Aquibium microcysteis: one gene and its partner. Each later gene encodes a partner of the first gene's protein in a complex. Links are inferred from orthologs where the notes say so. Each region holds a gene or a part of one and is shown in the gene's direction. Other genes may lie near its edges. The genes, in order: tig and rpsG.

The links.
Region 2: the proteins of tig (region 1) and rpsG are in contact, whole or in part, in a crystal structure (PDB 3GTY), measured with the Thermotoga maritima proteins. The link is inferred for Aquibium microcysteis from one-to-one orthologs. Residues at the interface, in WP_004081061.1 of Thermotoga maritima: Glu122, Val124, Val129, Leu130, Tyr133, Glu188, Gly259, Ile262, Tyr263, Glu266, Ser270, Glu273, Gln274, Glu277, Arg308, Gln311, Ile312, Ser315, Tyr316, Glu325, Arg329, Arg336, Leu363, Phe366, Trp367, Arg373, Leu377, Arg381, Leu384, Glu387; in WP_004081843.1 of Thermotoga maritima: Lys34, Lys52, Lys55, Glu59, Arg62, Gln63, Glu66, Asn67, Lys69, Val71, Arg95, Ala109, Lys110, Lys111, Gly112, Arg113, Pro114, Glu117, Glu121, Ile124, Ala125, Tyr127, Asn128, Asn129, Thr130, Gly131, Lys135, Asp139, Arg142, Met143.

The regions. Positions count from the first base shown.
Region 1 is NZ_CP061080.1:908,904-920,611, forward strand. Bases 1-2,832 are described here. They hold tig (trigger factor), read left to right. Parts: upstream 1-594; coding sequence 595-2,070; downstream 2,071-2,832. Other genes in these bases: IAI54_RS04115 (hypothetical protein), read left to right, coding at 1-36; IAI54_RS29100 (hypothetical protein), read left to right, coding at 74-199; sufA (Fe-S cluster assembly scaffold SufA), read left to right, coding at 2,269-2,655; IAI54_RS04130 (GFA family protein), read right to left, coding at 2,683-2,832. Also shown: more of IAI54_RS04130, read right to left, coding at 2,833-3,180; IAI54_RS04135 (inorganic phosphate transporter), read right to left, coding at 3,314-4,894; IAI54_RS04140 (NUDIX hydrolase), read right to left, coding at 5,008-5,484; IAI54_RS04145 (OmpA family protein), read right to left, coding at 5,759-7,669; IAI54_RS04150 (YcgN family cysteine cluster protein), read left to right, coding at 7,839-8,285; IAI54_RS04155 (SIMPL domain-containing protein), read right to left, coding at 8,314-9,036; IAI54_RS04165 (glycosyltransferase family 4 protein), read left to right, coding at 9,589-10,968; IAI54_RS04170 (NAD-dependent epimerase/dehydratase family protein), read left to right, coding at 10,965-11,708. UniProt on the Bacillus subtilis protein: Involved in protein export. Acts as a chaperone by maintaining the newly synthesized protein in an open conformation. Functions as a peptidyl-prolyl cis-trans isomerase.
Region 2 is NZ_CP061080.1:1,970,472-1,982,256, reverse strand. Bases 215-3,123 are described here. They hold rpsG (30S ribosomal protein S7), read left to right. Parts: upstream 215-1,388; coding sequence 1,389-1,859; downstream 1,860-3,123. Other genes in these bases: fusA (elongation factor G), read left to right, coding at 1,894-3,123; rpsL (30S ribosomal protein S12), read left to right, coding at 990-1,361; IAI54_RS09130 (transcriptional regulator), read right to left, coding at 233-514. Also shown: more of fusA, read left to right, coding at 3,124-3,984; tuf (elongation factor Tu), read left to right, coding at 4,052-5,227; rpsJ (30S ribosomal protein S10), read left to right, coding at 5,298-5,606; rplC (50S ribosomal protein L3), read left to right, coding at 5,670-6,377; rplD (50S ribosomal protein L4), read left to right, coding at 6,377-6,997; IAI54_RS09090 (50S ribosomal protein L23), read left to right, coding at 6,994-7,287; rplB (50S ribosomal protein L2), read left to right, coding at 7,306-8,139; rpsS (30S ribosomal protein S19), read left to right, coding at 8,154-8,432; rplV (50S ribosomal protein L22), read left to right, coding at 8,435-8,824; rpsC (30S ribosomal protein S3), read left to right, coding at 8,824-9,540; rplP (50S ribosomal protein L16), read left to right, coding at 9,574-9,987; rpmC (50S ribosomal protein L29), read left to right, coding at 10,001-10,201; rpsQ (30S ribosomal protein S17), read left to right, coding at 10,212-10,463; rplN (50S ribosomal protein L14), read left to right, coding at 10,527-10,895; rplX (50S ribosomal protein L24), read left to right, coding at 10,908-11,219; rplE (50S ribosomal protein L5), read left to right, coding at 11,212-11,769.

The DNA.
Region 1 (11,708 bases):
CTCGACGTAGCGCCCGTGTTCGCGGGGAGGAACTGATGGCCAAAACCGAATCGGCGTCGACATCCTCGCCGACGTGGCCGGGCTCAGCTACGATCGCGTCAAGCTGGCGCTCTATCACATCATGATGGAGACCACGCAGGCCCCGTACGAAGCCCGCTTCCTCGCCGCCCGGCTGCAATGGCCGGAGCCGGCACCGTGAACCGCTGGCGGCTGCATAGCCTGCCCGCAGAACGGGGCGTGTCCGCCATCTTCGGCCCGGCCCGTCTATCGGCCTCGACCCACGCAGCCTTGAGGCTCCGCCTTGACAAAACCACACAGGATAATCATACCGCGTCCGACCGTGGCATCGGGAGGTGCCCGAGACTGTGCCCAAAAGTGTGCCCACTGTGCCCAGACTGTGCCCGTTACGCCCAGCCCGGCTCAACCAGATCAAGCACTTAGGGTCCAGCCTCAGGATTTAGGTTCCTGTGGCGCAAGCCGTGGGGGTTCAAGTCCCTCCACCCGCACCAGAAGCCACTCCCGGCAAAGGAATCCGGAAGGCGCGCGGCCGCATCGCTGTTGCGCCCCGCACCCCGTGAAGACAAAGGTTTGATGATGCAGGTAACCGAAACGCTGAATGCAGGGCTGAAACGGGAGATCCAGGTGGTCGTACCCGCCCAGGACATGGAAGCCCGGCTCCTTGAACGTCTGAACGACGCCAAGGGAAAGGTGCGGATAAACGGTTTCCGCCCCGGCAAGGTGCCCGTGCAGCATCTGCGCAAGATGTACGGCAAGTCGCTGATGGCCGAAGTCGTCAACGACATCCTGTCGAAGTCGACCTCGTCGATCCTCAGCGAGCGCGGCGAGAAGGCCGCCATGCAGCCCGAGGTCAAGATGACCGAGGACGAGAAGGAAGCCGAGAAGATCCTGGCCGGCCAGGCCGATTTCGAGTTCTCGATCGCCTACGAGGTGATCCCCGCCATTGAGATCCAGGACGTCTCGGGCATCGCCATCACGCGCGAGGTGTATGACGTTCCCGAGAGCGAGATCGACGAGCAGGCGCTGCGCATCGCCGAATCCGCCCGCACCTACACGACCAAGGACGGTGCGGCCGAGAACGGCGACCGCGTCACCATGGACTATGTCGGCAAGGTCGACGGCGAGGCCTTCGAGGGCGGCACCGACACCGGCGCCAACCTGGTGCTCGGCTCCGGCCAGTTCATCCCCGGCTTCGAGGACCAGCTCCTCGGCGTCAAGGCGGGCGACGAGAAGACCATCGAGGTCACCTTCCCGGCCGACTATCAGGCCGCGCACCTTGCCGGCAAGGCGGCCACCTTCGACGTCAAGGTCTCCGAGGTCTCCGCTGCCGAGCCGATCGAGCTCAACGACGACCTGGCGAAGAATCTCGGTCTCGAATCGGTCGAGCGCCTGCGCGACATCATCAAGACCCAGCTCGAGAACCAGTTCGGGTCGCTCACCCGCCAGAAGGTCAAGCGCCAGCTTCTCGACGCGCTCGACGCCGCCTACAGCTTCGAGGCGCCCGGCCGCCTGGTGACGGCCGAGTTCAACAACATCTGGCTGCAGGTGACGCGCGACCTCGAGCAGGCGGGCAAGACCTTCGCCGACGAGGACACGACCGAGGAGGAGGCGCGCGCCGAGTACCAGCGCCTCGCCGAGCGCCGCGTCCGCCTCGGCCTGGTGCTGGCCGAGATCGGCGAGAAGGCGGGCGTCCAGGTCAGCGACGAGGAGATGCAGCGCGCGCTGTTCGACTTCGTGCGCCGCTATCCCGGCCAGGAGCAGGAAGTCTACGACTTCTATCGCAAGAACCCCAACGCGCTCGCCGAGCTGCGCGCGCCGATCTTCGAGGAGAAGGTGGTCGACCACCTGCTCGCGCAGGTCAGCGTGACGGACAGGAAGGTGACCAAGGAAGAACTGCTGGCGGATGACGAGGCCGAGAAGGCCGAGACCGCCGAAACGGCGGACGCTGCCGAAGAGGCTCCGAAGAAGGAAGCCGCGCCGAAGAAGAAGGCGGCTCCGAAGAAGAAGGCCGCGAAGGCCGAGGACGCCGGCAGCGCCGAAGGCGCCGAATAGAGGCGCCGGCTCTCGATCGGGCTCTTTGCTGGGCGGCGCCGGATCTCCGGCGCCGCTCTTCGCTTTCGGGCGGGCGACCGTTCCGCGAATGGCCGGTTGCGGTCCTGGACCATGGCTGCGGCCTTGCGCCCGACGCCGAACTCTCCCATTTTAGTCTGGATTGATCCGGGCCGACCGGCCCGCGAACGAGGAGATCCCATGGGACGCTTTCAGGTGATGACGATGACCGATGGGGCGGCCGGCCGCGTCCGCGAGATCGTCGCGAGCCGCGAGGGTGCGCGGGGCGTACGCGTCGGCGTCAGGAAAGGCGGCTGTGCCGGGATGGAGTACACCGTCGAACTGGTGACCCAGCCCAACCCGGGCGACGATCACATCGAGCGCGACGGGGCGCATGTCTATGTCGCTCCGGAAGCGACGCTGTTCCTGCTCGGCACCGAAATGGGCTTCGAGACGACCAGGCTGCGCTCGGGCTTCACCTTCACCAATCCGAACCAGTCGTCGGCCTGCGGCTGCGGCGAATCGGTCGAACTGAAGCCGGCTGACCTGAAGGCCCTGGCCGAGGCGCGCGCCGCCGCAGGCGCCTGAGAGCTCCAGCCCGCGCCTGAGAGCGCCTCAGTCGACCCACAGGCCGCGGCGCCTGTGCCAGTCGGCGATGGATTCCTGCGGGTAGAGCTCGAAGACGTCGTCGCCGGGCCGGATGTCGGGCTCCACCCAGTCCGCCTTGTATTTCAGCATCAGGTGCACCCGCTGCGGCGCGCGCGGCAGGTCGCTGTCGATCGCGCTGGCGAAGGGGTGGACGAGGTCCGGCCATCGCGGGTCGAACAGCCAGAGCGCCGAACCGCAGCGCGTGCAGAACCGCCGCTCGCCCGACGACCGTTCGCAGCCGGGCCGTTCGTCGTCCTGGATCTCGGCGCGGTAGAGCCCGAGATGCGCTTCTCCGGTGACCGACAGCGTGCGCGCGTCGGCGCCGAGGTTGATCGCAAAGCCGCCGCCGCCCTGCTGCTTGCGGCAGATCGAACAGTAGCAGTACTGGTAGGGAACCGGCGTATGGCTGTCGACGGAGAAGCCGACGGCGCCGCAGCGGCAGGAGCCGTGAAGTCGAAGGGGCATGGATCTCTCCTCTTGAGCATGTCTCGCGGAAGTGGGCGCCGGTTTGCGGCGGAAGACATGCGCGCGAACGAAGACCTGACCCGGCCGGAGCGAAACTTCAGGTTCGCGCGACGCTTCGGGTGCGGGCGGGGAGTCAGCGCAGGGTTCCGAGCAGCAGGAAGACCCCGGAGGCGAGCAGGGCGGTCGCTGGCACCGTGACCACCCAGGCCGCGACGATGGTGGAGAAATGGGCGCGCCGCACCAGCCTGCGGCGGATGACGTCCTCGCGCGAGACCGGTTCCGTCGCGCCGGTCTCGGATCCGCCGTCGAAGTCGGCATCCTCCGCTTCCGGTTCCGCCTCGGCGACGCTGCCGTTCGCCCGGCGCTCTGCGCGCAGCCGCTCCGCCTTGCGCTCCATGTAGGCGCGGCGGCGCGGCGAATTGGCGGTATACCATTCGCGGAAGAAGCCGACGCCGAAGACGGCGCCAACGGCGATATGGGTGGAACTGACCGGCAGGCCGAACCATGACGCCACGATCACCGTCAGGGCCGCCGACAGGGCCACGCAGAAGGCGCGCATCGGGTTCAGCTTGGTGATCTGCTCGCCCACCATGCGCACCAGCCTCGGCCCGAAGAGAAGAAGGCCGAAGGAGATGCCGAAGGCCCCGATCAGCATGACCCACAGGGGGATGGCGACTGCTCCGTCCACGCCGCCGCTGCGCACCGTCTGGACGATGGCCGCCAGCGGACCCACCGCATTGGCCACGTCATTGGCGCCATGCGCGAAGGACAGCAGCGCGGCCGAGACGATCAGCGGCAGCTTGAACAGTCTGCGCAGCGACTGGTTGCGGTTTTCCATGCCGGCCGACTGCCGCCGGACGAGCATCTGCGAGAGGCCCCAGGTGAGAAGGAAGGCGCCGCCGCCGATCACCAGGATGGAAGTGCCGTCGAGACGGATCAGCTTGGACAGGCCCTTGGTCGCCAGATAGGCGGAAAAGGCGCCGGCCATGATGCCGATCAGGATCGGCACCCACAGCCGTGCGGCGCGGATCTTGTCGTCCTGATAGATGATGCGAGCCTTGATGAAGGCGAGGAAGCCGGCCGCGATCAGCCCGCCGAGCAGCGGCGAAACCACCCAGCTGGCCGCGATGCCGCCCATGACGCCCCAGTCGACGGCGGCCAGGCCCGCCGCGGTGATGCCGGCGCCCATGACGCCGCCGACCACCGAATGGGTGGTCGACACGGGTGCGCCGATGGCCGTGGCGAGATTGATCCAGATCGCCGAAGCGAAGACGGCCGCCATCATGGCGCGCACGAAGATGGCGGGGTCGGCGACGGCGGCGGGATCGATGATGCCCCTCGAGATCGTCTGCACCACGTCGCCGCCGGCGATCAGGGCGCCGGCCGTCTCGAAGACGGCGGCCAGCATCAGCGCCCCGCCCATCGTGAGCGCCCGCGCGCCGACCGCCGGCGCGACGTTGTTGGCGACGTCGTTCGCGCCGATGTTCAGCGCCATGTAGGCACCGATGGCGGCGGCGGCGACGATGGCGATCGCGCCCGGATCGCCGGCCGTGAAGATGGCGACCGCCACGGCGACGAAAGCCATGAAGAACAGCGCGATGCCCGGTGCCACCAGGCCGCGGGCGAGGAAGGTCGTCGCTTCCTCGACGCGGACGAGCTTGTCGAGATCCTTGTCGAGCGTCGTCTTGCGCGTGCTGTCTGTCGTGTCGGCCATCGGACGCCTCCGTGCTCAGGCGCTGGCTGCGGCGAAAGCGCCGGCGCGGCGCGCGAGGGACGCAGACGCGCCTTCTGTCATCGTCATGTCCGGGAGACCGCGCGTTTGCGCCGCTATGCGGCTGGATTGAATTCGGCGAGGATCGCGGCGAGTTCGGGCTCGCGCACCCGGCTTGCGCCGTGCTGCGGCGAGAACCATTTGCGCACGCGCTGGCCCTTCTCGGGCCATTTGGAACAGACCTTCTCCACCTTGAGCGGGAAGACGTGAACCTCGCAGCGCTGCTCGAGCCCCGATTTCAGGTTCTTGCCGTAGAAATACCGGCCGACTTCCTGTTCCGACATCGTCCCCACCAGCCCCGCTTCCTCGCCCGCCTCGCGAAGCGCGGCCTGCCAGCGGTGTTCGCCCGCTTCCGGCCATCCCTTGGGCAGCACCCAGCGGCCGGTGTCCCGGCTCGTGATCAGCATCACCTCCACGCCCTCGTCGGTCATGCGCCAGGGTAGCGCCGCGACCTGGATACGCGCCGGGACGCCGCCCAGCATGCGCCGGACTCGCTCGAGGGATGCGGTGAAGCTGCGCTGGTTGAGAAGCATTTCTTCCTTTCGGTTCCGGCGAAACAACTTTGCCAGCTTAGGATCGGATCCGCAATCCGGCACGTGCCGGATGACACCGATCCTCCGTCCGCGGGTGCCTGCAGAACCGCCGACGGCGCAGGATCGTTCCTGCGCCAACGATTCGCATCGCGTCAATCTAGCTCAAATAGGTGAACGTGCCGACAATGCAATCGCGCAAGGTTATCCGGAGGGTCTCGAATGCAGAAGTGCGGCGCGATTTCTCGCGCCGCACCTCGTCTTCACGGAAGAGAACTCAGCGGGAACTCGCCACCGGCGTCACCAGCGGGGTGATGCGGCGGATCGCGACGCGGCGATTCTCGCGCGATGGTCCTTCCGTCGAGACCTTCAGATAGCGCTCGCCATATCCCTGGGTCACGAGATTCTCCGGCGGGATGCCGTAGACCCGGGTGAGGGCGGATGCGGCGCTCTCCGCCCGCGCGTCCGACAGGGCGAGGTTGGCGATGTCGGAACCGACGGCATCCGTATGGCCCTCGATGAGGAAGGTCTCGGCCGGGTTCTCGTCGAGCAGCCGCAGCATGGCCTCCGCGATCCCTTCGAGTTCCGCCACTTCCGACCGCGCGATCTCGGCTGAACCGGTCGCGAAGGTGATGGTGTCGAGGTCGACGCGTCGCACCGTGTCGCGCAGCCGGGCCGACCGCTTCACCTCGTCGACGGAATAGAGGCGGCGGGTCTGCTCGACCGGCGGCTGGTCGAGGAAGTCGTAATAGGTGTCCACGTCCTCGACGCGCTCGGCGTCCAGAATGTATTCGCGGACGGGGATGCGCAGCCGAAGCGGCGGCAGCTCCTCGCCCGGGTCGCGCCACTCACGCTCGCGGTCCCAGTTTTCCTCGGCGACGTAGGACAGCACGATCTCGCGGCCCTCCGGCGTGATGCGCGACCGCCGGACGACCTCGCCGTAGCGGTTGCGGATGGTCACGATCTGCGAGCCGTTCGGGCGAACGATCGTCTCGCGCACCCGCCCGCGCGGCAGTTCCTCGTAGTAGACCTCGCGCGCATCGCGGGACAGCCGGGGCAGGTCGTTGCTCTCGACATAGGTCTGGTTGTTGAACTGGAAGATCACCCGGCCGCCGCTTTCGCGGACGACCTCGGAGCCCTCCGGACGCTGTCGGCGCTCGCGCCGGGCCTCCTCGCGGTCGACGCGGCGACCCTCCGTGGCCGTGATCGACTGGATCTCCTCCGCGCGGATCTCGGGCGCCTGGGCGTCTTCGTCGCTCGTCGGCGCCGGTCCGGCCTCTTCGGCGGGAGCCTCTGCCGCATCGCCGGACCGGTTGCGCTCGCGGCGGTTGGCACGGCGCGCGTCGGCATCGCCGCCGCCCGCTTCCTTGGCGCTGTCGAGCACGGGCGCGGCATTCTCCGGCAGGACGTCGTCGCCGGCCGTCTCCGCATCCGCATCGTCCGCCGGGGTTGCCTCCACGTCTTCCGCGGCATCATCGCCGGCTTCGTCGGCGGGGCGCTCCGCCTCGCGCGGCGCCTCGGCGGCCGGTGCGGCCTCGGTGCCCGAGGCTCCTTCGCCGGTTGCGGCCGGAGCTTCGCCGTCGGCCGGCGCCTCGCCGGCCGCGTCGGCACCGCCGCGGTTCTGCCGTTCCGCGCGGCCGGCGCGGTTCTCGCGTCGTTCACGCCGCTCGCGTGCCGCCGGCTCGGCGGCGGGGGCGGCCTCTTCGGCTGCAGGTTCGGCTCTCTCGACAGCGGGTGCGGCTTCCGGGGCCGCGGGTGCGGCATCCTCTGCTGCTGCGGGCTCCTCGGCCGCCCGTGGCGCGGCTTCCTCGGCTTCGGTCGCGGTATCCCCGCCGCGCGCAGGCTCCTCGGCGGGTGCAGGCTCCTCGGCGGGTGCCGGCTCGGGCGTCGGTGCCTCGGCTGGTGCCTCCTGCTGCGGGGCGGCGGCCGGAGCCTCGGGCTCGGCTGGCGGAGCGGTCTCCTCGGCCGGGGCAGCCTCCTCTGCCGGAGCGGCCTGTTCCGCGGCCGGTGCCGCCTCTTCTTCGGCGGCCTCGCGGGCTGCCCGCTCCTCTTCGAGCTTGCGAGCCTCGGCGTCGTCCGCCTGGGCCATCAGCAGCGGTGCGGCGGCGGGAGTCTCGGCGATGGTCGGCGAGGACGCCATCAGCAGGCCGAGCGCCGTGCCGGCGAGAATTCGTGCGGGATGTTTCATCAGATGCTTTCTCCGGTCCGAAAATGACCCTTCGGCGTCAAGAACCATGGCGGGCCGGGATGGTTCCAGCGGCAGCGCCCGCTGCGTCCTCCCGCCGGATCGCAAATCGGCGGCCGACGCCCGCCGGGATCCACTTGACGACCGCGTCTGCCGGCGCGACATGCGCGGGATGGAAAAGCCGTTCTGGAAGACCACGCCGCTCGAGGCCATGTCCGAGGCGCAATGGGAATCGCTCTGCGACGGCTGCGGCAAGTGCTGCCTGGCCAAGCTGGAGGATGAGGACACCGGCGAGATCCACTGGACGAGCGTCGGCTGCCGGCTGTTCGACGCGAGCCTGTGCAGCTGCAGCGACTACGCCAACCGTCTCGCCAGGGTGTCGGACTGCGTCAAGCTGACGCCGCGGAACGTCCGCACCATCCCCTGGCTGCCCTCCACCTGCGCCTACCGGCTCGTGGCGGAGGGGCGGGATCTCGCCGGCTGGCACCCGCTGGTCTCCGGCAGCCGCGAGACCGTCCACGAGGCCGGCATCTCGATGCGCGGCCGGATCACCGCCTCCGAGGACGACCTCGCCGACGTGGACGACTATTTCGACCACATGCTCGGCGAGGACCTCTGACCGTGACCCGCGGTCGCCAGTGCCGTCGTCACTGGACGATGCCGAAGCTCACCGTCACCTCGACGCGGTAGCTGTTCTCGCCCGCTTCGACGGGCACGGCGTCCGCGGCTTCCGCCCGCACCTTCGCGGCCATGTAGGGCATGGGCTGCGGCCGCGCCGCCATCTCCGTGATCTCGAGGATGGGGCCGAGCTCCACGCCGGCGGCCTCTGCCAGGGTGCGGGCCTTGGCGACGGCGTCCGCCACCGCCTCGCGCCGCGCCGTCTCGATGGCCTCGTCCGGATCCGCGTTGGTGAAGGAGATGCCGCCGCCCTGGTTGACCCCCAGCGACACCACCTCGTCGAGGATGGCGCCCGTCTTCTGGACGTCGCGGACCCGAACCGTCAGCGTGTTGGAGACCTCGTAGCCCGTCATCACCTGGCGCTGGCTGCCGTCCGGACCGGTCGGGTATTCGTAGCGCGGATTGATCTGGATGCCGGCCGTCTGCAGGTCGCGCTCTTCGATCCCGTCGCCCTTGAGCGCCGCGATCACCTGCGCCATCGCCGCGTTGTTGGCCGTCAGCGCCTCGCGCGCGGTGCCGGCCTGCCGGACCACCGAGAACGACAGCACCGCCATGTCCGGCCGCATCGCATGCTCGCCCTCGCCGGTGACCGAGATCCGCGGCCGGGGTTCGGGCAGGGTCTGCGCGGCGGCGGGCGAGGCCGCGGCCACGAAGGCTGCGAAGGCGAGGAAGGGCAGGGCGGTACGCTGCATGGACGGCATCTCCGTTCGTTTCGGTCGCCGAGCGCTAGGCCCCGATTGTGTGATGATTGCGGCACCCGCCTTGTCTGCCACCGCGAAAGCCACTAATGCAGGCTGGCGTGGGGCCTGTAGCTCAATGGTTAGAGCCGGCGGCTCATAACCGCTTGGTTGGGGGTTCGAGTCCCTCCGGGCCCACCATCGAACCCCCCCGCTTTCCATCGCCTCGACCGGCCGGCAGGTGTCCTCCTTCTCCGCGACCGGAGCAGGAATCTGCGGCGGATCGTTGCTTTCAGCCAGGCCGTCGGCAACATTCCGGAAGGGTAGGGGCCGACCGGATTCTCCGCCGGCGGCGGGAGCAGATCGTGCCTTGCTGTCTGCAACCGCGACCTGATATCTGCGGCGGCAGAGGCACCTTGGGTTTCATTTGTCGGAGATCATCGATTGCGGGACTGGGGCGGAAGGCTGTGGCGATCGTTCGGCCAGGGATCGGACGTCAGGGCGATCCGTCGGAGCGGGGTCTTCGACGAGGTCCTGTATCGGAGCCAGCTACCGGCAGGAGCCGCGGTGGCCGACGCGATCTCGCACTACGTTGAGTTCGGCGAGAGGATGGGGCTGTCCCCCTGGAAGGATTTCGATCCGTTCCACTACGCGCGGCAGTATCCGGATCTGGAGGGATATGGCCGTCCTCTCCTGCTCCACTATCTCCGCCACGGTCTTCGCGAGGGTCGGCAGGGCAGGCCCGACCAGGCGCAGTGGGTGGCGTGGGCAGACGACCCGGATCGGCCGACCGTGCTGGTCGTCGTCCACGAATTGACGCGGACCGGTGCGCCGATCCTGGCCTGGAACATCGTGCGCAGGCTCAAGGCGGATGGCCGCCGCGTCGCCGTGGTCGCGCTGCGCGGCGGCGACCTCCTGGAGGATTTCCGCGCCGAGGCGGACGAGGTCGTCGAGGTCGCGGCCGACGAGAAGCTCGACGTCCTCGCCGGCAGCGTGATCGGGCGCTGCCGCCCCGGCTACGCGATCTGCAACGGCGCGTCGACCGCACCGTTCGGCCAGTACCTCGAGCGGTTGGGCGTGCGGACCGTCGGGCTGATCCACGAGTTCGGCTTTCCGACGATGCACACGCCTGGTCTCGCCGCCTGCCTCTCCGGATGGAGCGACGTGATCTTTCCGGCCGAGATCGTGCGGCGATCGATGGCGGACTGTTTTCCCGACGTGGCCCTCCGCAGGACGCAGGTCCTCCCGCAGGGGAAGTGCGTGGTTCCGGGCAATCCCGCCGCGAGGTTGGTCGATACCGCGCCGGTCTCGCTTCGCAAGTCCTACGACTACCTCGTCGTCGGAGCAGGAACGGTCGACTACCGCAAGGGGGTCGACCTGTTTCTCGCCGCCGCATCGGCCGTCGCCGCGGCGGCGCCGGACCTCACGGTCGGCTTTCTCTGGATCGGGCGCCGCCGCGCCGAAGACGGCATCTACCTGTCCATGATCGAGGAACAGGCGCGCCGGGCCGGGATCGCGGATCGCTTCGACCTGATGGAAGCCACCGAACACCTCGAAGCGGTCTATGGGGCGGCGGATGCCTTCTTCCTCTCCTCGCGGCTCGATCCCATGCCGAACGTCTGCATCGATGCGGGGTTCGCCGGCCTGCCGGTCATATGCTTCGCCGACGCGAGCGGGACGGCGGAACTGTTTGCCGCCAGCGAGCAATGCAGGGAACTCGTGGTTCCGCATTGCGACGCGCACGCGGCCGGAACGCTGATCGCCGGCCTCGCCCGGGACCGGCAGCGGTCGAGGCGGCTCGGCAACTGCGTGCAGAACCTGTCGAGACGCAGTTTCGACATGGATCGCTACGTGCGGGCGATCGACGCCGCCGGACTGGCGGCCGGGCAGCCGCAGCCCTTGGCCGAGCCGGCGGCCCAGCCGCAGCCCGAGCCCGAGCCGGCGTGAAGGTCGCCCTCTTCGGCGCCAGCGGATTCATCGGTCGCGTCATCGGCGACAGGCTGCGCGCGGAGGCGATCGAGCATGTCGGCCTGTCGCACCGCAACCGCAGCGGCTGCTTCGTGCCGATCGATTTCGGGCACCCGGACGGCTACGCGCATCTCCTGCGCGGCGTCACGACGGCCGTCCTTCTCGTGGCGCAGTCGCGGCCGGGCCTGCCGGGCGGTCGCACGGAGGCGGAAATCCGCAACGACGTCCGACCCTATGCGGCATTTGCCGGGATCGCCGCGGCAGCCGGCCTGCGCCACGTCGTCTACCTGTCCTCCGGCGGCACCGTCTATGGCTCCCAGCCCGATCGCACGCCGATCACCGAGGACCATCCAACGAACCCGATCGACGCCTATGGCGCCCGCAAGCTGATGACGGAGAGTGTCCTGCGGTCGTCGCTGGGGGCTGCGGGCGTCGGACTGACCGTGCTGCGGCCGTCGAACCCGGTGGGCGCGGCGCAGCGGTTCGAACCGGTGGGTTTCGTGGCCAGGGCGGTTCACGCCAGCGTCGCGGGGGCGACGATCGACGTCTGGGGCGACGGTTCGACCGTGCGCGACCATTTCGACGTCGCCGATCTCGCCGATGCCGTCATCCGCAGCCTCGGCGGCGACACGTCTCACCGTGTCTACAATGTCGGCAGCGGCGTCGGCACCGGCATCGACGAGGTGCTGGCGCTCGTGCACGATCTCGGCGGCCGGCCG
Region 2 (11,785 bases), 1.1 Mb from region 1 along the record:
GCCGTTCGCGGCAGGCCGGTACGCTCGATGGAACGCTTTCGCTCTAAGTGAAGTAGCTCACATACGGCGTGACAACAGCCGCGCTAGAGAAGAAGCCGCGGCAGTCGATCGGGTCTATGACCTCCCAGCCGCATTCTGGCCGTCCGGACAATGCCCCGCCGGACGGCCTTTTTTTTATCCGGCGCGGGAGAAGGCGGGCCGATTCGCGAATCGGCGGAAGACGCGTGAGGCGTCAGGCCTGTTCGTCGAACGTCACCACGGAGACCTCGCCCTCGATCGCGCCCTGGTAGGCGGACAAATGCGGTTCGTCGTCCGGAATCCCGTCGAGGTCGCCGATCTGGTCGAACTCGGCTTCCGCGTAGCCCTCGCGTGCCAGCGATTCGAGCGCGATCCGTACCGCGGTGTCGTCGTCCGGCGCGACCAGCAGCACGTGGACGCCTTCAGAATCGCCACCCTTCCGTCGCCAGACCCGGCCGGTTATGATGGTTACGGGGCGAGCTTCGTTGTCGTTCATCTATATATGCTTCCGAATCGCTATGAGTATGAGGATCGATTGCCCCCTCATTGTTATATTCGCATCGATAAGGCCGGCGGGACAGGTCGCGGGCGGTCACATTCCGTTTCGTTGAGGCGCGATCACGTAAGAAACCGCCCTTGTCGGCCACCTGCGGCGTCCCGTCCCTGGCCTCGGAGCGAAAACTCACGCTGCGGGGTTGACGATGCCGGGCGTTGCAGGTAGAAGCCACCTCGTCTGAGCCGATGTGAGACTTGGCCTTTCGGAGCGACGCGCTCTGAAGTTCGTCTCAAACAGGGTTCGTTTTACGAGCGACGACATTTCCGGCGTGCACGAGGCGCATTGCGCTTCCTCTGCTTTTTGTTCGGGCAGGACCGCGATGGCGGTTTTTGGCCCGAAATTGCGTATGGAAGCGGCGCTTCTGACGGCCCCGAAACGGGCTTTGGACACGGATTTGAACAAGAGGGAAGGTTGAATGCCTACCGTAAACCAGCTGATCCGCAAGCCGCGCGTTGCGCCGGTGAAGCGCAACAAGGTTCCGGCCATGCAGGCCAACCCGCAGAAGCGGGGTGTCTGCACGCGCGTCTACACGACGACGCCGAAGAAGCCGAACTCGGCGCTCCGCAAGGTGGCGAAGATTCGCCTCGTGAACGGCTTCGAAGTGATCGGCTACATCCCCGGCGAGGGTCACAATCTTCAGGAGCACTCCGTGGTCATGATCCGCGGCGGTCGCGTGAAGGACCTTCCGGGCGTGCGTTACCACATCATCCGCGGCGTGCTCGATACCCAGGGCGTCAAGAACCGCAAGCAGCGCCGGTCGAAGTACGGCGCCAAGCGTCCGAAGTGACCAGAGCTTAGCGAGGCAGAGAGACCCATGTCCCGTCGTCACAGTGCAGAGAAGCGTGAGATCAACCCGGACCCGAAGTTCGGCGATCTGATCGTCACCAAGTTCATGAACGCCGTCATGTATCACGGCAAGAAGTCGGTCGCCGAGACGATCGTCTACGGCGCGCTGGACCAGGTCCAGGCCAAGACGAAGCAGGAGCCGGTCACGGTCTTCCATCAGGCGCTCGACAATGTCGCTCCGCACGTGGAAGTGCGTTCGCGCCGCGTCGGCGGCGCCACCTACCAGGTTCCGGTCGACGTGCGTCCGGAGCGCCGCCAGGCGCTGGCCATCCGCTGGCTGATCACGGCCGCCCGCGGCCGCAACGAGACCACCATGATCGACCGTCTGTCGGGCGAGCTCATGGATGCCGCCAACAACCGCGGCACCGCCGTCAAGAAGCGCGAAGACACGCACCGGATGGCGGAAGCCAACCGCGCCTTCGCTCACTACCGCTGGTAATCCCAGGTCGAATAGCAAGCGAGAGGCACCTCCCATGGCCCGCGAGTACAAGATCGAAGACTACCGAAATTTCGGTATCATGGCGCATATCGACGCCGGCAAGACCACGACGACCGAGCGCGTCCTCTACTACACCGGCAAGTCCCACAAGATCGGCGAAGTCCACGACGGCGCCGCGACCATGGACTGGATGGAGCAGGAGCAGGAGCGCGGCATCACGATCACCTCGGCCGCGACCACGACTTTCTGGAAGGGTCGTGACGGCACGATGCGCCGCTTCAACATCATCGACACGCCGGGTCACGTCGACTTCACCATCGAGGTCGAGCGCTCGCTTCGTGTCCTCGACGGCGCCATCGCGCTGCTCGATGCCAATGCCGGCGTCGAGCCGCAGACCGAGACCGTCTGGCGTCAGGCCGACAAGTACCGCGTGCCGCGTCTCATCTTCTGCAACAAGATGGACAAGATCGGCGCCGACTTCTACCGCTCCTACGAGATGATCGGTTCGCGCCTCGGTGCGCAGGCCGTCGTCATGCAGCTGCCGATCGGTGCGGAGAACGATTTCGCCGGCGTCATCGACCTGATCGAGATGAAGGCGCTGGTCTGGAAGTCCGAGAATCTCGGCGCCGAGTGGGACGTGCTGGAAATCCCGGCCGACCTCAAGGCGCGTGCCGAGGAGTTCCGCGAGAAGCTCATCGAGGCTGCGGTCGAGATGGACGAGGGTGCTCTCGAGCGCTACCTCGAAGGCGAGATGCCTGGCAACGACGAACTGCGCGCGCTGATCCGCAAGGGCACGATCGCGGTCAAGTTCTTCCCGATGTTCTGCGGCTCGGCCTTCAAGAACAAGGGCGTGCAGCCGCTGCTCGACGCCGTCGTCGACTATCTGCCGGCGCCGAACCAGGTTCCGGACATCAAGGGCGTCGATCCGAAGACGGAAGCCGAGATCACCCGCAAGTCGTCCGACGACGAGCCGCTGTCGATGCTCGCGTTCAAGATCATGAACGATCCTTTCGTCGGTTCGCTCACCTTCTGCCGCATCTATTCGGGCAAGCTCTCCAAGGGCATCTCGCTCGACAACACGGTGAAGGGCAAGAAGGAGCGCATCGGCCGCATGCTGCAGATGCACTCCAACTCGCGCGAGGACATAGAGGAGGCGTTCGCAGGCGACATCGTCGCGCTGGCCGGTCTCAAGGACACGACCACCGGCGACACGCTCTGCGACCCGCTGAAGCCGGTCATCCTGGAGCGGATGGAGTTCCCCGATCCGGTCATCCAGATCGCGATCGAGCCCAAGACCAAGGGCGACCAGGAGAAGATGGGCCTCGCGCTCAACCGCCTGGCCGCTGAGGATCCGTCCTTCCGCGTCAAGACCGACGAGGAGTCCGGCCAGACGATCATCGCGGGCATGGGTGAACTGCACCTCGACATCATCGTCGACCGCATGCGTCGCGAGTTCAAGGTCGAGGCGAACGTGGGCGCGCCGCAGGTGGCCTATCGCGAGACGATCACGCGTCCTGCGGAAATCGACTACACCCACAAGAAGCAGACCGGCGGCACGGGCCAGTTCGCCCGCGTCAAGATCATCTTCGAGCCGAACCCCGAGGGCGAGGACTTCGTGTTCGAGTCCAAGATCATCGGCGGTTCGGTGCCGAAGGAGTACATTCCGGGCGTCCAGAAGGGCATCCAGAGCGTCATGTCCTCGGGTCCGGTCGCCGGCTTCCCGATGCTGGGCGTGAAGGCCACGCTGATCGACGGCGCGTTCCACGACGTCGACTCCTCGGTTCTCGCCTTCGAGATCGCCTCCCGCGCGGCTTTCCGCGAGGGTGCACAGAAGGCGGGCGCGCAGCTGCTCGAGCCGATCATGAAGGTCGAGGTCGTGACGCCGGAGGATTACGTGGGCTCGGTCATCGGCGACCTGAACTCCCGCCGCGGCCAGATCCAGGGCCAGGAAGCGCGCGGCAACGCCACCGTCATCAACGCGATGGTGCCGCTCGCCAACATGTTCAAGTACGTCGACAACCTGCGCTCGATGTCGCAGGGCCGCGCCCAGTACACGATGCTGTTCGATCACTACGAACCGGTGCCGAACGCCGTGGCGCAGGAAATCCAGAAGAAATACGCATAAGATCCCGCGGGATTGGCAGTAAACCGAATTCAACGCCCCTCGCGGGCTCGAGAAATGGAGACCTCACATGGCAAAAGGTAAATTCGAGCGCACCAAGCCTCATGTGAACATCGGCACGATCGGTCACGTCGACCATGGCAAGACGTCCCTGACGGCTGCGATCACGAAGTACTTCGGCGAGTTCAAGGCGTACGACCAGATCGACGCCGCTCCGGAGGAGAAGGCGCGCGGCATCACGATCTCGACGGCGCACGTGGAATACGAGACGGCGGCGCGTCACTACGCCCACGTCGACTGCCCGGGCCACGCCGACTACGTGAAGAACATGATCACCGGTGCCGCACAGATGGACGGCGCGATCCTGGTGGTTTCGGCCGCCGACGGCCCGATGCCGCAGACGCGCGAGCACATCCTGCTCGCCCGCCAGGTCGGCGTTCCGTCGATCGTGGTGTTCCTCAACAAGGTCGACCTGGTCGACGATCCGGAGCTTCTGGAGCTGGTCGAGCTCGAGGTTCGCGAGCTCCTGTCGATGTACGAATTCCCGGGCGACGAGATCCCGATCGTTCCGGGCTCGGCCGTGTGCGCGCTCGAGGACAAGCAGAAGGAGATCGGCGAGGACGCGGTGCGCAAGCTGATGGAGGCGGTCGACGCCTACATCCCGACGCCCGAGCGCCCGGTCGACCAGCCCTTCCTGATGCCGATCGAGGACGTGTTCTCGATCTCTGGCCGCGGCACGGTGGTGACGGGCCGCGTCGAGCGCGGCATCGTGAAGGTCGGCGAGACGGTCGAGATCGTGGGCATCCGCCCGACGACGTCGACGACGGTGACGGGCGTGGAGATGTTCCGCAAGCTGCTCGACCAGGGCCAGGCGGGCGACAACATCGGCGCGCTGCTGCGCGGCGTGGACCGCGAGGGCGTGGAGCGCGGCCAAGTGCTGTGCAAGCCGGGCTCGGTGAAGCCGCACACCAAGTTCAAGGCCGAGGTCTACATCCTGACCAAGGACGAGGGCGGCCGCCACACGCCGTTCTTCACCAACTACCGTCCGCAGTTCTACTTCCGCACGACCGACGTGACGGGCGTGGTGACGCTGCCGGAAGGCACGGAGATGGTGATGCCGGGCGACAACCTGGCCGTGGACGTGACGCTGATCGTGCCGATCGCCATGGAGGAGAAGCTGCGCTTCGCCATCCGTGAAGGCGGCCGCACCGTCGGCTCGGGCATCGTCGCCACCATCGTCGAGTAACAAGAAGAAGAAACGGTCTGTCGCGGGCGGGCATCGCCCGCGCCCGCGAAAGATCTGAAGGAATTGACGCATGAACGGTCAGAACATCCGCATTCGCCTGAAAGCGTTCGACCATCGCGTTCTCGACGCTTCCACGCGCGAGATCGTCTCGACGGCCAAGCGTACCGGTGCCAGCGTCCGCGGCCCGGTGCCGCTGCCGACGCGGATCGAAAAATTCACGGTCAACCGCTCGCCGCACATCGACAAGAAGAGCCGCGAGCAGTTCGAGATGCGTACCCACAAGCGGCTCCTCGACATCGTCGATCCGACGCCGCAGACGGTGGACGCTCTCATGAAGCTCGACCTCGCCGCCGGCGTCGACGTCGAGATCAAGCTCTAAGCAGCGGGCAAAAGGCAGGCAGGGGTTACCCGGGCCTGGAACCCTGAAAAGGAATTCGAACCGATGCGTTCAGGTGTTATCGCACAGAAAATCGGGATGACGCGCATCTACAACGACGCGGGCGAACACGTGCCCGTCACGGTCCTCCGGATGGAGAGCTGCCAGGTCGTTGCACAGCGCACCCAGGAGAAGAACGGCTACACCGCCGTGCAGCTCGGCGTCGGGCTGGCCAAGGTGAAGAACACGTCGAAGTCGATGCGCGGCCATTTCGCCACCGCATCGGTCGAGCCGAAGTCGAAGGTCGCCGAGTTCCGCGTCTCCCCCGAGTACATGCTCGAGGTCGGCTCGGAGATCACCGTCGACCACTTCGTCGCGGGTCAGAAGGTCGACGTGACGGGAACCACCATCGGCAAGGGCTTCCAGGGCGTCATCAAGCGTCACAATTTCGGTGGCGGCCGCGCGACGCACGGCAACTCGGTGTCGCACCGCACGCACGGTTCGACCGGCCAGCGCCAGGACCCGGGCAAGGTGTTCAAGGGCAAGAAGATGGCCGGCCACATGGGCGACACCCGCGTCACCACGCAGAACGTCGAGATCGTCTCGACCGACGCGGATCGCGGCCTGATCCTCATCCGCGGCGCCGTTCCCGGTTCCAAGGGTGCCTGGATCCTCGTTCGCGACGCGGTCAAGGCCTCTCTGCCCGACAATGCGCCGAAGCCGGCTGCGCTGCGGGCCAAGAATGAAGCTCCGGCCGTCGAAGGAGCCGCGTGATGGACATCAAGATTACGACGCTGAGCGGCGGTGACGCCGGGCAGGTTTCGCTCTCCGACGAGATCTTCGGTCTCGACCCGCGTGAGGACATCCTGCAGCGCGTGGTGCGCTGGCAGCTCGCCAAGAAGCACCAGGGCACGCACAAGGCCAAGGGGCGTTCCGAAATCGCTCGCACCGGCGCCAAGATGTACAAGCAGAAGGGAACGGGCCGCGCCCGCCACCATTCCGCCCGCGCACCGCAGTTCCGCGGCGGCGGCAAGGCTCACGGCCCGGTCGTGCGCAGCCACGAGCATGATCTTCCCAAGAAGGTCCGCGCCCTCGGCCTCAAGCACGCGCTGTCGGCGAAGGCGAAGTCGTCGAGCCTGATCGTCGTCGACGAGCTGGCGCTGAGCGAGGCCAAGACGAAGGCGCTGATGCAGAGCCTGTCGTCGCTCGGCCTGTCGAACGCGCTGATGATCGGCGGTGCCGAAGTCGACGCCGGCTTCAAGCGCGCCGCGGCCAACATCCCGAACATCGACGTGCTGCCGATCCAGGGCATCAACGTCTACGACATTCTGCGCCGCGGCACGCTCGTCCTCTCGAAGGCGGCGGTCGAGGCACTCGAGGAGCGCTTCAAATGACTGACCTTCGCCACTACGACGTGATCGTCAGCCCGGCGATCACCGAAAAGTCCACGATGGCCTCCGAGTTCAACCAGGTGGTCTTCAACGTCGCCCGCAAGGCGACGAAGCCGGAGATCAAGGCCGCGGTCGAGGCGCTGTTCGGGGTCAAGGTGCGCGCCGTCAACACCCAGGTCCGCAAGGGCAAGGTGAAGCGCTTCCGCGGCACCGTCGGTCGTCTGAGCGACGTCAAGAAGGCGGTCGTGACGCTGGCCGAAGGCCACTCCATCGACGTCGCAACCGGTCTCTGAGAGGCTTGAGGTAACGATATGGCACTCAAGAAGTACAATCCGGTGACGCCCAGCCAGCGCCAGCTGGTGATCGTCGACCGCTCCGGCCTCTACAAGGGCAAGCCGGTCAAGGGCCTCACCGAGGGCCTGACCAAGTCCGGCGGGCGCAACAATTACGGCCGCGTGACCGCCCGCTTCATCGGCGGCGGTCACAAGCGCACCTACCGCATCATCGACTTCAAGCGCCGCAAGTTCGACATGGTGGCGACGGTGGAGCGGCTGGAATACGACCCGAACCGCACCGCCTTCATCGCGCTGATCCGCTACGAGGACGGCGAGCTCTCCTACATCCTGGCGCCGCAGCGCCTGGTGGCGGGCGACAAGGTGATCGCCGGCGAGAGCGCGGACGTGAAGCCCGGCAACGCGATGCCGCTGTCGGCGATGCCGGTCGGCACGATCGTCCACAATGTCGAGCTGAAGCCGGGCAAGGGCGGCCAGATCGCCCGTTCGGCCGGTGCCTACGTCCAGCTGGTCGGCCGCGACCAGGGCATGGCGATCCTGCGCCTGAACTCGGGCGAGCAGCGCATCGTCCACGGCTCGTGCATGGCGACCGTCGGCGCGGTGTCGAACCCCGACCACGGCAACATCAACGACGGCAAGGCGGGCCGCAGCCGCTGGCGCGGCAAGCGCCCGCACAACCGCGGCGTGTCGATGAACCCGGTCGACCATCCGCACGGCGGCGGCGAGGGCCGCACCTCCGGCGGTCGTCATCCTGTCTCCCCGTGGGGCAAGCCGACGAAGGGCAAGCGGACGCGGTCCAACAAGGCGACCGACAAGTTCATCATGCGCTCGCGCCACGCGCGCAAGAGCTAAGAAGAGGTAGAGACGTGACCCGTTCAGTCTGGAAAGGCCCGTTCATCGACGGCTATCTGCTGAAGAAGGCAGAGAAGGTCCGTGACAGCGGCCGCAACGAGGTGATCAAGATGTGGAGCCGCCGCTCCACCATCCTGCCGCAGTTCGTCGGCCTCACCTTCGGTGTCTACAACGGCCAGAAGCACATCCCCGTCAACGTGTCGGAAGACATGGTCGGGCACAAGTTCGGCGAGTTCTCGCCGACCCGGACCTATTACGGGCACGGCGCCGACAAGAAGTCGAAGAGGAAGTAATCATGGGCAAGGCCAAAGCTCCGCGCAGGCTTGCTGACAACGAAGCGCGCGCCGTGCTGCGCACGATCCGCGTCAGCCCGCAGAAGCTCAATCTCGTCGCCGCGCTCATCCGCGGCAAGAAGGTGGCGACCGCGCTCGCCGAACTGGAGTTCTCGCGCAAGCGCATCGCCGAGACCGTGCGCAAGACGCTCGAGTCGGCCATCGCCAACGCCGAGAACAACCATGACCTCGACGTCGATTCGCTGGTCGTCGCCGAGGCCTATGTCGGCAAGTCGATCGTCATGAAGCGCTTCCACGCCCGTGGCCGCGGCCGCGCCAGCCGTATCGAGAAGCCGTTCTCGCACCTGACCATCGTCGTGCGCGAAGTCGAAGAGCAAGTGGAGGCTGCCTGATGGGCCAGAAAGTCAACCCGATCGGCCTGCGCCTCGGGATCAACCGGACCTGGGACTCGCGCTGGTACGCCAACACCGGCGAGTACGGCAAGCTGCTCCACGAGGACATCAAGATCCGCAAGTATCTGATGAACGAGCTGAAGCAGGCGGCGATCTCGAAGGTCGTGATCGAGCGTCCGCACAAGAAGTGCCGCGTGACGATCCATGCCGCGCGTCCGGGCCTGATCATCGGCAAGAAGGGCGCCGACATCGAGAAGCTTCGCAAGAAGCTGATGGAGATGACGAAGTCCGAGACGCATCTGAACATCGTCGAGGTGCGCAAGCCCGAGATCGACGCCACGCTGATCGCGCAGTCGATCTCGCAGCAGCTCGAGCGCCGCATCGCCTTCCGCCGCGCCATGAAGCGCGCGGTGCAGTCGGCCATGCGTCTCGGCGCAGAAGGCATCCGCATCAACTGCTCGGGCCGCCTCGGCGGCGCGGAGATCGCGCGCATGGAGTGGTACCGCGAGGGTCGCGTTCCGCTGCACACGCTGCGCGCCGACGTCGACTACGGCACGTCCGAGGCGAACACCGCCTACGGCATCTGCGGCGTCAAGGTGTGGGTGTTCAAGGGCGAGATCCTCGAGCACGACCCGATGGCGTCGGAGCGGCGCGCGACCGAGGGCGAAGCGTCTTCGGGTGGCGGCGGTCGCCGTCGCGAGCGCGAGCACGCCTGAGCGGCAACTGGATTGAATTCGGAGTAGACAGAGATGCTGCAGCCAAAGCGCACGAAGTTCCGCAAGCAGTTCAAGGGCCGTATCCATGGCGCTGCGAAGGGCGGGACGAACCTGGATTTCGGCGCTTTCGGATTGAAGGCGCTGGAGCCCGAGCGCGTCACCGCGCGCCAGATCGAGGCGGCCCGCCGCGCGATCACGCGTGAGATGAAGCGCCAGGGCCGCGTCTGGATCCGCGTGTTCCCGGACGTTCCGGTGACCTCGAAGCCGACCGAAGTCCGCATGGGCAAGGGCAAGGGTTCGGTGGATTACTGGGCCTGCCGGGTGAAGCCGGGTCGCGTGATGTTCGAGATCGACGGGGTCTCCGAGGTCATCGCACGCGAGGCGCTGCGCCTCGGCGCCGCCAAGCTGCCGGTCAGGACGCGCTTCGTACAGCGCATTGCGGAATAGGGAAGGGCGACAGATGAAAGCCTCCGACGTCCGGGCCAAGTCGCCCGACCAGCTCAACGACGAACTCGCCAGCCTGAAGAAGGAGCAGTTCAACCTGCGCTTCCAGAAGGCCACCGGCCAGCTCGAGAAGACAGCGCGCGTGAAGGAAGTCCGCCGGGACATCGCGCGCATCAAGACCATCGCCGCCGAGAAGTCGGCCGGCAAGAAGGCTTAAGGACAAGACCATGCCAAAGCGCATCCTGCAGGGCACCGTCGTCAGCGACAAGAACGACAAGACGGTCGTCGTCAAGGTCGAACGCCGCTTCACGCATCCCGTGATGAAGAAGACCGTTCGCATGTCGAAGAAGTACAAGGCGCACGACGAGACCAACGCCCACAAGGTCGGCGACCAGGTGTTCATCCAGGAATCGAAGCCGATTTCGAAGGACAAGTGCTGGGTCGTCCTGACCGAGGCGCAGGCCGAAGCGCAGGCATAACGAAAACAATGGACGGCCGTCGGGCGGGCGCCCGCGAGCCGGTGAAGAAGAAGGCGGCCAGTCATGATTCAGATGCAGACTAACCTCGACGTTGCCGACAATTCCGGCGCACGTCGTGTCATGTGCATCAAGGTGCTCGGCGGTTCCAAGCGCAAGTACGCTTCGGTCGGCGACATCATCGTCGTGTCGATCAAGGAAGCCATTCCGCGGGGCAAGGTCAAGAAGGGCGACGTGATGAAGGCGGTGGTGGTTCGCACCGCCAAGGACATCCGCCGCGCCGACGGCAGCGTGATCCGGTTCGACAAGAATGCCGCGGTCCTCGTCGACAACAAGAAGGAGCCGGTCGGCACCCGTATCTTCGGACCGGTTCCGCGCGAGCTGCGCGCCAAGAACCACATGAAGATCATCTCGCTCGCGCCGGAAGTGCTGTAAGGAGCCCGACCAATGCAGAAGATTCGCAAGGGCGACAAGGTCGTCGTGCTCGCCGGCAAGGACAAGGGCCGCACCGGCGAGGTCCTGCGCATGATGCCGTCCGAGGACAAGGCGATCGTGCGCGGCATCAACATCATCCGTCGCCACCAGAGGCAGACCCAGACCACGGAAGGCGGCATCATTTCCAAGGAAGCGCCCATCCACGTCTCCAACATCGCGATCGCCGATCCCAAGGACGGCAAGCCGACCCGCATCGGCTTCGAGGTGAAGGACGGCAAGAAGGTGCGCGTTGCCAAGCGTTCGGGAGCCTCGATCGATGTCTAATACAGCCTACGAGCCGCGCCTGAAGGCCGTCTACCGCGACACCATCCGCAAGGCGCTGCAGGAGCAGTTCAAGTACGAGAACGAGATGCAGATCCCGCGTCTCGACAAGATCGTCATCAACATGGGCGTGGGCGAGGCGACGGCGGATTCGAAGAAGCCGTCCGTGGCGGCGGCCGATCTCGCCATGATCGCCGGCCAGAAGCCGGTGGTTACGCGTGCCCGCACGTCGATCGCCGGCTTCAAGGTTCGCGAGAACATGCCGATCGGCGCGAAGGTGACGCTTCGCAAGGAGCGCATGTACGAGTTCCTGGATCGCCTGATCACGATCGCGCTGCCGCGCGTTCGCGACTTCCGCGGTCTCAATCCGAAGAGCTTCGACGGCCGCGGCAATTTCGCCATGGGCGTCAAGGAGCACATCGTGTTCCCGGAGATCAACTACGACAAGGTCGATCAGATCTGGGGCATGGACATCATCGTTTGTACGACTGCCAGGACGGATGACGAGGCCCGGGCGCTGCTCAAGGCCTTCAACTTCCCCTTCCGGCAGTAACGGCGGCGATAGAAGG